2 regions of the Bradyrhizobium sp. BRP56 genome follow, and region 1 is predicted to be linked to the other one. Evidence: riboswitches for the same ligand, from Rfam matches in the RefSeq annotation. Region 1 holds a riboswitch; the other holds the start of a gene.

Evidence for each region. Region 1 has a riboswitch for S-adenosylmethionine ahead of I6F38_RS15305 (O-succinylhomoserine sulfhydrylase). Riboswitches for the same ligand answer to the same signal wherever they lie in the genome.
Region 2: linked by a shared signal. The riboswitch ahead of I6F38_RS12250 (homoserine O-acetyltransferase) and the one ahead of I6F38_RS15305 (O-succinylhomoserine sulfhydrylase) in region 1 are both predicted to bind S-adenosylmethionine.

Annotation. Positions count from the first base shown of each region.
Region 1 covers NZ_JADYVV010000018.1:73,658-78,428, reverse strand. Annotated here, with positions in the region: gene I6F38_RS15320 (MATE family efflux transporter) at 1-429, opposite strand, end outside; gene I6F38_RS15315 (hypothetical protein) at 672-1,721, opposite strand; gene I6F38_RS15310 (2'-deoxycytidine 5'-triphosphate deaminase) at 1,885-2,991, opposite strand; SAM riboswitch at 3,126-3,205, shown strand; gene I6F38_RS15305 (O-succinylhomoserine sulfhydrylase) at 3,282-4,475, shown strand; gene I6F38_RS15300 (SDR family oxidoreductase) at 4,652-4,771, opposite strand, start outside.
Region 2 covers NZ_JADYVV010000013.1:124,895-129,665, reverse strand. Annotated here, with positions in the region: gene hisC (histidinol-phosphate transaminase) at 1-289, opposite strand, end outside; gene I6F38_RS12255 (chorismate mutase) at 389-1,237, opposite strand; SAM riboswitch at 1,412-1,491, shown strand; gene I6F38_RS12250 (homoserine O-acetyltransferase) at 1,576-2,781, shown strand; gene metW (methionine biosynthesis protein MetW) at 2,778-3,467, shown strand; gene I6F38_RS12240 (G8 domain-containing protein) at 3,647-4,771, shown strand, end outside.

The sequences.
Region 1 (4,771 bases):
GAGCAGACGCGGACCGAGGATCAGCATGCCCAGCATGAACGTCAAACCAAAGGTCAGGCCGATCAGCAGCGCATGCATCGCGAGCGTCGAGGCGCGCTCGATCTCGCCGGCGCCGAGCGCGCGCGCGATCGCGGATGCGACGCCGCCGCCCATCGCGCCGCCGGACATCGTCATGGTCAGGATCACGCAGGGAAACACCAGCGCCATCGCCGCAAGCGACTCGACGCCGAGCCGGCCGATATACGAAGTCTCCGCGATGACGACGCAGGTGCCGGCGGAGAGCGCGATCACGTTCGGCCACGCCAGCCACAGCAGCGTGCGCAGGATCGGCCCGTCGAGCAGCGCATTGCGCGCCGGCTTGGTCACCGGCGGCGGCAGCGGCCGCTCTTGTTCGTCGACAGGAATTTCGGCGAGGCCGAGATCGGACATTTCTACTCCCTGGCGCATGACCCGCCAAAGTGTGAGCGGTTTGGCGAAAAGGTCATGCGCCAAAATTTATGATTCAGAGCGCGATCAGACGCAAAACCGGTACCCACTTTTGCTGATCGCGCTCTGCGCGATCTGGGGAGCCGCGCCATGGTGTTTCCCTACCATGGCAGCGGCGGAATCCACGTGCGCGGGGCGCAAGGGGGGCCTGCGCGATTGCAGGTGAACCCGGATGAACCTTGGCGCTAGCCGATCGACCACACGAACGGCGCGCCGGCGGTGCTGTTCGGCTTCAGATGCACCGGAATATGCCGCCCGCAGCCGGCGGCCAGCCCTTCGAACAGGCCGGTCAGCACGCTGGCGCAGGCCGGATGATAGTCGGCGACATCGGCCATCAGCTTCCAGCCCTGCTGGCGGATTTCGAACTGGCCCTCGGATTCGGTGACGTCGGCGATATCGTCCTGCGACTCGAAGAGAGTGCGCAGGAATGCGGCAAATTCCGTGGCACGGCCACGGCGGCCGCCGAGCGCCTGCGCGACCTCGTCATAATACTGCATGCCGATCAGTCTGCCGGTGAGATGCAGCAGATAGCTCGCGTCCTCCGGGCCGAACACCTGCGCGATGACCGGCGCGGCCGTCTTCACATATTCCATCGCGTAGTTGCGATAGGCCTTTTCCAGCCGCGGCTTCGGCCAGCTGTCGACCGGCAGCGCCGGCGCGGTTCTGGAATCGAATAGCGGCGCCTCGAGGTGGCGCGCGAACACCAGGCGCTGGTCGAGCTCGAGCGGATGATCATATTCGCAGTAATAGCCCTCGAGGCCGTCCTGGCCGTCGACAGTCTGCTTGGTGCAGACGAAGCCGAGCCGCAAGTCCCCGAGCGCGACGCCGTTGTTGGCGTGCCAGCCGCGCAGCATCGCGCGCGAGACCTCGCCGGGCACGCCGCAGATCGCCGTGCCCTTCCAGATCCAGCGCGGCGGCGGATAGCGGATCCAGGCCTTGCGATCCGTCTCATACATGTATTCGACATGCACGCCGCCGATCCAGTTGGAAAGATAATGATACTGCGCGGCCGCGACCGCCGGCGGCAGGCCGTCGAGGCCGAGCTTCTTCAAGCCGGGCAGGAAGCGTTCCTGCTGCTGGCGGCGAAACACGCGGAAGACGAATTCCGCGGCGTCAGTCGTGCCGCGCCGCGTGACCACGGTGAGGATCAGTCCGGTGAAGAAGGCGTGATAGAGATCGGCGACGCTGCGCCACTTCCGCCACTGCGTTTCGCGCGCGTCCTGCTCTCCGGTCATGTCTGCTCCCGCTGTTCTTGTTGGCGAGATAAAGCCTCGCGCGCGCAATCGTAGCCCGGATGGAGCGAAGCGCAATCCGGGGCAGCTCAATGCGCGTATGCAGCGTCCCGGATTTCGCTAGCGCTTCATCCGGGCTACGGAATTAAGCGCGCGCGAAACGGAATTACACGCGAAAATGCTTGGAGAGCTTCAGGCCCTGCGCCTGATAGTTCGAGCCGATGCGCTGGCCGTAGAGCGCATCGGGACGCTCCAGCATCCGCTCATAGACGAGACGGCCGACGATCTGGCCATGCTCGAGGATGAACGGCACCTCGCGCGAGCGCACCTCCAGCACGGCGCGCGCGCCCTTGCCGCCGGCGCCGGCATAGCCGAAACCGGGATCGAAGAAGCCGGCATAGTGGACGCGGAATTCGCCGACCAGCGGATCGAACGGCACCATCTCCGCGGCGTAGTCCGGCGGCACCTGCACCGCCTCTTTCGACGCCAGGATGTAGAACTCGCCGGGATCGAGAATGAGACTGCCGTCGGGCCGGGCCTTGATCGGCTCCCAGAAATCGTCGACCGCATAGCCGCCGCGGCGATCGACATCGACCACGCCGGTATGGCGCTTGGCGCGATAGCCGACGAAGCCGCCCGAGCTCTCGCCGGAAAGATCGACGGAAAGCGCAACGCCATCGGAGAGATCGGCATCGTCGATATCGACCAGCCGCTCGGCGGCATGCAGCGCATCGAGCTCGTCGGCGGTCAACGTGGCCTCGCCGATCCGGAAGCGGACCTGGCTGAGCCGCGAACCCTCGCGCAGCAGCACGGGAAACGTCTTCGGGCTGATCTCGGCATAGAGCGGGCCGTGATAGCCGGCGCCGATCATGTCGAAGCGGCGGGTGCCGTCGGCGATCACACGGGTGAAGACGTCGAGCCGTCCGGTCGAGCTCTTCGGGTTGGCCGCGGCCACGATCTCCGGCGGCAGCGCCAGGCTCTCCAGCAGCGGCACGATGTAGACGCAGTTGGTCTCCAGCACCGCGCCGTCGGACAGATCGATCTCGTGCAGCTTCAGCTCGTCGATCCGCTCGGCGACGGTGGCATCGGGGCCCGGCAGGAAGCTGGCGCGGACCCGGTAGGCGATGTCACCGAGGCGGAGATCGAGGCTCGCCGGCTGGATCTGGCTCTCGACGAAGTCATAGGCGGGCAGAATGAGGCCGGCCTCCGCCATCTCCGCGATCATGCGGTCGGGCAGGATTCCGTTGGATTCATCTTCCAGCGTGAACGACACGATGCGGTCCCTCGGCGATCCCTCGAGATGGCCCAAAAATCATACTCCAGGCAGCCATCAAGCCCCATAATATGGGCTTTTACGGGTTATCCGATGACCGTCTTGACGGAAAGGGCGCGAGGGAATATCAGCTGCACTTATCCCGTGGTGATTTGAGCCGGCCGGCTTGCAGCCACGTTAAATAAGTCGCTAAACAGGCCGGGGACAGTGTGATCCCGGCTTGTGGAGGTTGCTCCAGGCCGGTTTTTTTGTGGCCATTCTCCAGGGGAAATGGCCACCTCGGAGGTCACATGTCTGAATCTGAAACCACGGCCCGCTTTCGTCCCGAAACCCGCCTCGTCCATGGCGGCACGCTGCGCTCGCAATTCGGGGAGACGTCGGAAGGGCTGTTTCTCACCCAGGGCTACGTCTACGACACCGCCGAGCAATGCGAGGCGCGCTTCAAGGGCCAGGACCCCGGCTTCATCTATTCGCGCTATTCCAACCCGACCATCGCGATGTTCGAGCGCCGCATGATCGAGCTCGAGGGCGCGGAAGCCGCGCGCTCGACCGCGACCGGCATGGCCGCGGTGACCACCGCGATCCTCGCCCCGCTGAAAGCCGGCGATCATGTGGTGGCCTCGAAGGCCCTGTTCGGCTCCTGCCTCTACGTGGTGCAGGACCTGCTGCCGCGCTACGGCATCGAGACGACCTTGGTCGACGGTCTCGATCTCGACCAGTGGCAGCGCGCATTGCGGCCGAACACCAAGACCTTCTTCCTGGAGAGCCCGACCAATCCGACGCTCGACGTGCTCGACATCGGCGCGATCGCAGAGATCGCGCATAGCGGCGGCGCCCGGCTGATCGTCGACAACGTGTTCGCGACGCCGATCTGGCAGAGCCCGCTGTCGCTCGGCGCCGACGTCGTGGTCTATTCCGCGACCAAGCATATCGACGGCCAGGGCCGCTGCCTCGGCGGCATCATCCTGTCGTCGGAGGCCTTCATCGCCGAGCACATCCACAATTTCATGCGCCAGACCGGGCCGTCGTTGTCGCCGTTCAACGCCTGGGTGCTGCTGAAGGGGCTGGAGACGCTCGGCGTCCGCGTCCGCGCCCAGACCGAAAACGCGGCGAAGATCGCCGAGGCGCTGGCGAAACATCCGAAGATCACGCGGCTGGTCTATCCGGGCCGCCCCGATCATCCGCAGGCCGCGACGGTGAAGAAGCAGATGGGCGCCGGCTCGACGCTGGTCGGCTTCGAGGTGAAGGACGGCAAGGCCGGCGCCTTCCGCTGCCTCAACGCGCTGAAGATCTCGCGCATCTCCAACAATCTCGGCGATGCCAAGAGCCTGGTCACGCATCCCGCGACCACGACGCATCAGCGCCTGGCGCCGGAGGCCCGCGCCGAGCTCGGCATCAGTGAAGGTTTCATTCGCTTCTCAGCCGGGCTCGAGCATCCCGACGATCTGATCGAGGATTTCGAGCGCGCGCTGGAGCAGGTCTAGGGCGAACGCCTCTCGCGGGCGGCGTGCGCTGTTCCTTCGGCATCGTCATGGCCGGGTCAAGTCCCGGCCATCCACGTCTTGCTCGCAGCAACCGCCAAAGACGTGGATGCCCGGCACGAGGCCGGGCATGACGAGATCGTGGGACGATTGCGCGCGATCTCTTGAAGCGATTGACCTTACGTCGCAGCCGTCGTGACGCCGCCGTCGACCACGATGGTCTGGCCGGTCATGAACGTCGAGGCATCGGAGGCGAGATAGGCCACGGCGCCGGCGATCTCGTCGGGCTCGCCGATGCG
Region 2 (4,771 bases), on a different contig from region 1:
CCAGCAGGTTGAGGATTTCGTCGGAGCCGGCGCCGCAGATGATGCGGTCGGGATCGAGCCCGTAGGCGCGGCCGATCGCCTCGCGCAGCACGCGCGAGGTGCCCTCCGGATAGTCCTCGAGATGGTCAGCCGCGGCCTTGTAGGCCGCGATCGCCTTCGGAGACGGACCGAACGGCGTCTCGTTGGCGGACAGCTTGAACACCTTGCGGCCCGGTTCCGGCACCGGGCTCTTGCCGGGCGTGTAGGGCGCAATATCGAGGATGCCGGGGTTCGGCACGGGGCGGGACATCATCAACTCCGAACAGAGCGTTTTCGAGCGAAGTGGATACCGGTTCGCGTGAAGAAAACGCGTCAAAACAAAAGTCTGGACGGGCGGCTGGCTCTTGCTTCAGGTCCTGGCCGATCCGTTAGAGGGCACCGTATAGCGCGTTGCGTGGCTGCCGACGAGGGCCGACGAGCGCACCGAGGCGCCGGCCTGGATCAGGGCGAGCTTGATGGCCTCGAAATCGTGGCCGGTGACCGAGACCAGGAGCGCCGCGCCGTCGAAGGCGGTGTCGGGGACCGCGACGATCTCGGCGAGCGGGGCAAGCGCGCGGGCGACATCGGCGTTCCAGCCGGAGACGCGCACGCTCCAGGTCTGCACCTCGGTGACCATGGCGTCGTCGGCGACCCGCGAGATCACGAACACCGGCAGCGCGGCCGGATGGTCGGCGCGTTCGAGGAACGGCAGCCGCGCGATGATCTTCGGCGCGCCATCGGCCTCGAGCGCATTCCACCACGGCGTACGGCTTGCGATCGCGGAGACCAGCGCGAGGTCGCCCTTCGACTTCGCCACCGCCTCGACCGCGGCCTGTGCGCTGAAATGCGACACGTAAGGCACCACGAAGCCGAAGTGAAACCGCGCCGAGTCGCGCATGGCCGACTCGCCGACGGAAACATCGGCATGCACCGCGAACGGCGCCTGCACATAGGTGAAGGTCGAGATGATGACGCGCCAGATGCTCTCGATGGTGTCGAGCGGCAGGATGCCGCGATGACGCCGCACCAGTTCGCGCATCATGCTGGCCTCGCGCGCCGGGCGGAATGCGGAGCCGACCTCCTGGGTCTTCTTGACCTGGATCAGACGGTCGATGATGTCGCCGCGCGCCATCAACAGGCGGTGAACCTGCTCGTCGATCGCATCGATTTCCTTGCGCAGCTCCTGCAGCGAGGGCGGCGACGGGGGTGGGTTGGACATGCTCTCAAACCTTGTCGTCGGGGCGGCCTGTTGCCGCGTCGGACAGGGTCCCTGATTAGGAAAGACGGGGAGCGAAAGCAAAGAGAAACGTCGCAGGCGTGCCTTGCGCGTTCGGTTAACCAATTGGCCGTGGGCAGGGCTGTCTTGACGGCGGGGGGCGTGGGGACTACGTTCCCTGTGTCCCGTGGTCATTTGAGCCGGCCGGCTTGCAGCCACGTTAAACAACTCGCTAAACAGGCCGGGGACCTTATCAGCTCCCGGCCGAACCTTTGTTCAGGCCGGGTTTTTATTGGCCTGAGGTCCGTCGAGCCCTCCCGCGCGGAGGCAGGGTCGCCTAGATGAGCAACGTGCGTCCGATACCGAGCCCACAAACCCCGAGCGATGATCGCGCCCATGAGGCCGACCACCCGTCGTCACTGGTGGCGAAGTTCGGGATGGACCAGCCGCTCAAGCTCGATTGCGGCATCGATCTCGCACCGTTCCAGATCGCCTACCAGACCTATGGCGAGCTCAATGCCGACCGCTCCAACGCGATCCTGGTCTGCCACGCGCTGACCGGCGATCAGCATGTCAACAACATCCATCCCGTCACCGGCAAGCCCGGCTGGTGGGAGACCATGGTCGGCATCGGCCGGCCGATCGATCCCGACAAGTACTTCATCATCTGCTCCAATGTGATCGGCGGCTGCATGGGCTCGACCGGCCCTGCGTCGTTGAACCTCGCGACCGGCAAGGTGTGGGGACTCGATTTCCCGATCATCACCATCCCCGACATGGTGCGTGCGCAGGCGATGCTGATCGATCGTCTCGGCATCACGACGCTGTTCTGCGTGGTCGGCGGCTCGATGGGCGGCATGCAGGTCCTGCAATGGACCGCGGCCTATCCGGAGCGCGTGTTCTCGACGCTCGCGATCGCCTGCTCGACGCGCCACTCGGCGCAGAACATCGCGTTCCACGAGCTCGGCCGCCAGGCCGTGATGGCCGATCCGGACTGGCGCGGCGGCCGCTATGTCGACGAGGACACCCATCCGCACCGCGGATTGGCGGTGGCGCGGATGGCCGCGCACATCACCTATCTCTCGGACGCCGCGCTGCATCGCAAGTTCGGACGGCGGATGCAGGACCGCGAGCTGCCGACCTTCTCGTTCGATGCGGATTTCCAGGTCGAGAGCTATCTGCGCTACCAGGGCTCGTCCTTTGTCGAGCGCTTCGATGCCAACTCCTATCTCTATCTGACCCGCGCGATGGACTATTTCGACATCGCCGCCGACCACAACGGCGTGCTGGCGAAGGCGTTCACCGGCATCCAGACGCGGTTCTGCGTGGTGTCGTTCACCAGCGACTGGCTGTTTCCGACCTCGGAATCGCGCGCGCTGGTGCATGCGCTGAACGCGTCGAGCGCGCGGGTGTCGTTCGCCGAGATCGAGACCGACAAGGGGCACGACGCCTTCCTGCTCGACGTGCCCGAATTCCTCGACATCTCCCGCGCCTTCCTGCTGGCCGCAGCCAAGGCGCGCGGACTGAAGGACGGCGGTCAGTCATGAGCATGCAGCAGACATTGCCCTTGCCGGGCATCGCGCCGGAGCGGACCGGCGGCTATCGCACCGATCATCTGCTGGTCGCCGACATGGTGCGGCCGGGCTCGCGCGTGCTCGACGTCGGCTGCGGCGACGGCGAATTGCTGCAACTGCTGGAGAGCCGTGGCATCGACGGCCGCGGCATCGAGCTGTCGCGCGAGGGCGTCAATGGCTGCGTCGCCAAGGGGCTCGCGGTGGTGCAGGGCGATGCCGACACCGACCTCGTCAATTATCCGGATGATGCGTTCGACTACGTGATCCTGTCGCAGACCTTGCAGGCGACGCGGCAGCCCAAGGTGGTGCTGGAGAACCTGCTGCGGATTGGCCAGCGCGCCATCGTCTCGTTCCCGAATTTCGGGTTCTGGAAGATGCGGCTGCAGCTCCTGATCGGCGGCCACATGCCGCGCACCGAGAATTTGCCGGCGAGCTGGTACGACACCTCGAACATCCACTTCTGCACCATCAAGGATTTCGTGCAGCTCTGCGAGGAGATCAACGTCAAGATGGAGCGCGCGGTGGCGCTCGATCTCTACGGCCGTCCGGTGCCGCTCAACCTGCCGTGGTGGGTGTGGAACATGTTCGGCGAGCAGGGTGTGTTCCTGCTCAGCAGGGGTGGAGGGGGCGAGCGACAAGGCCAAGTGAAAGCCGTGTGAAGCGTCAACCCGTCGCCGCCACCTGCGACATCGGATCGCACACAGCACCGGCCAGAGGCCGGTGCTCGACCCTTCAAAGGAACACGTGGAATCTCCGCCGATGCAGATCGTCGGCGATGACAGGATTGGGTTGTCGATGTACAGCTTTCCTGTTCGCGCTCGCCGTGTAAAAGTGGCTCATGCGGATCAGAGATGATGGAATCAGTCGTGAACTGGTGGTCATCGGGCTGACGCGCAATGGTCACTTGCTGGGGAAGACAATGCGAACAGGTTTCTCGATTGCGCTATTGCTCGTCGTTGCACTGTCCGGGGTCTTGTGGGCCGCCAATATGTCCATCCCCGATGGGCATCAACTCGGACATCTGGCGCTGCTGAATGGAGGCTGCGACACGCGTGCGTCCGGACATGCGGCAGATCACGTCCCCGACCTTGCTCGCCATCGAGAGCATTCCGCCGCGCTCGATCTGGTAGCCCTGTGCTCCGAGACCGATATCGCCGCATCGTCGGGCGATTGGAGTGCGCCGTCCACCTGGGTACAAGGGAAGCCGCCTGCCGACGGCGCGAAAGTCCGCATTCCATCCGGGCTGACCGTCAAGATCGACAAGGAGTTCACGGCCAAAATCGACTGGATTCGCGTCGATGGGGCTCTCGTCTGGAGTACCGATCAGGCCACTTCCGTCAAGGTCGGAACGATTGTGGTGACGCCCGACGGCGCCCTCGAAATGGGGACCGTAGATCATCCCGTCTCGAAGACTGTCGTCGCAAAGCTCACCTTTGCCGCGCGGACGTTCCGAGACCGGGAGCACGACCCATTCGACATGGCCGGTGGCCTCATTTCGATGGGCGCCATCCGGATTCATGGCGCCGAAAAGACGGCCTGGAAGATACCGCAGAGCCAACTCGTGGCCGGGGTGGCAGTGTTCCAGTTCGATCGGCCTGCGTCGAACTGGTCGGCCGGAGATGAGCTGATCGTACCTGGGACCAGCGATCTAAATAGCGAGGACGAAACGCCAATTATCGTCAGCGTCGAGGGTGAGCGTATCGTCCTCGATAGGCCGCTCAAATATTCGCATCTGACGCCGGACGGCACCTCCGTCCCGATCGGCAACCTGACGAGAAATGTCAGGGTTAGCTCCGAGGCTGCGGCGTCCTTTTCGGCGCGCGGCCATATCATGTTCCTGCATCAGCAGACCGGTGTGAACATCGACGGCGCCGAGTTCAGGGATCTCGGCCGTACCGACACGAAACGGGCCCAGACCGCACCTGATCTCGACGAGACCGGAAAGCTGGTCCCTGGATCCGAC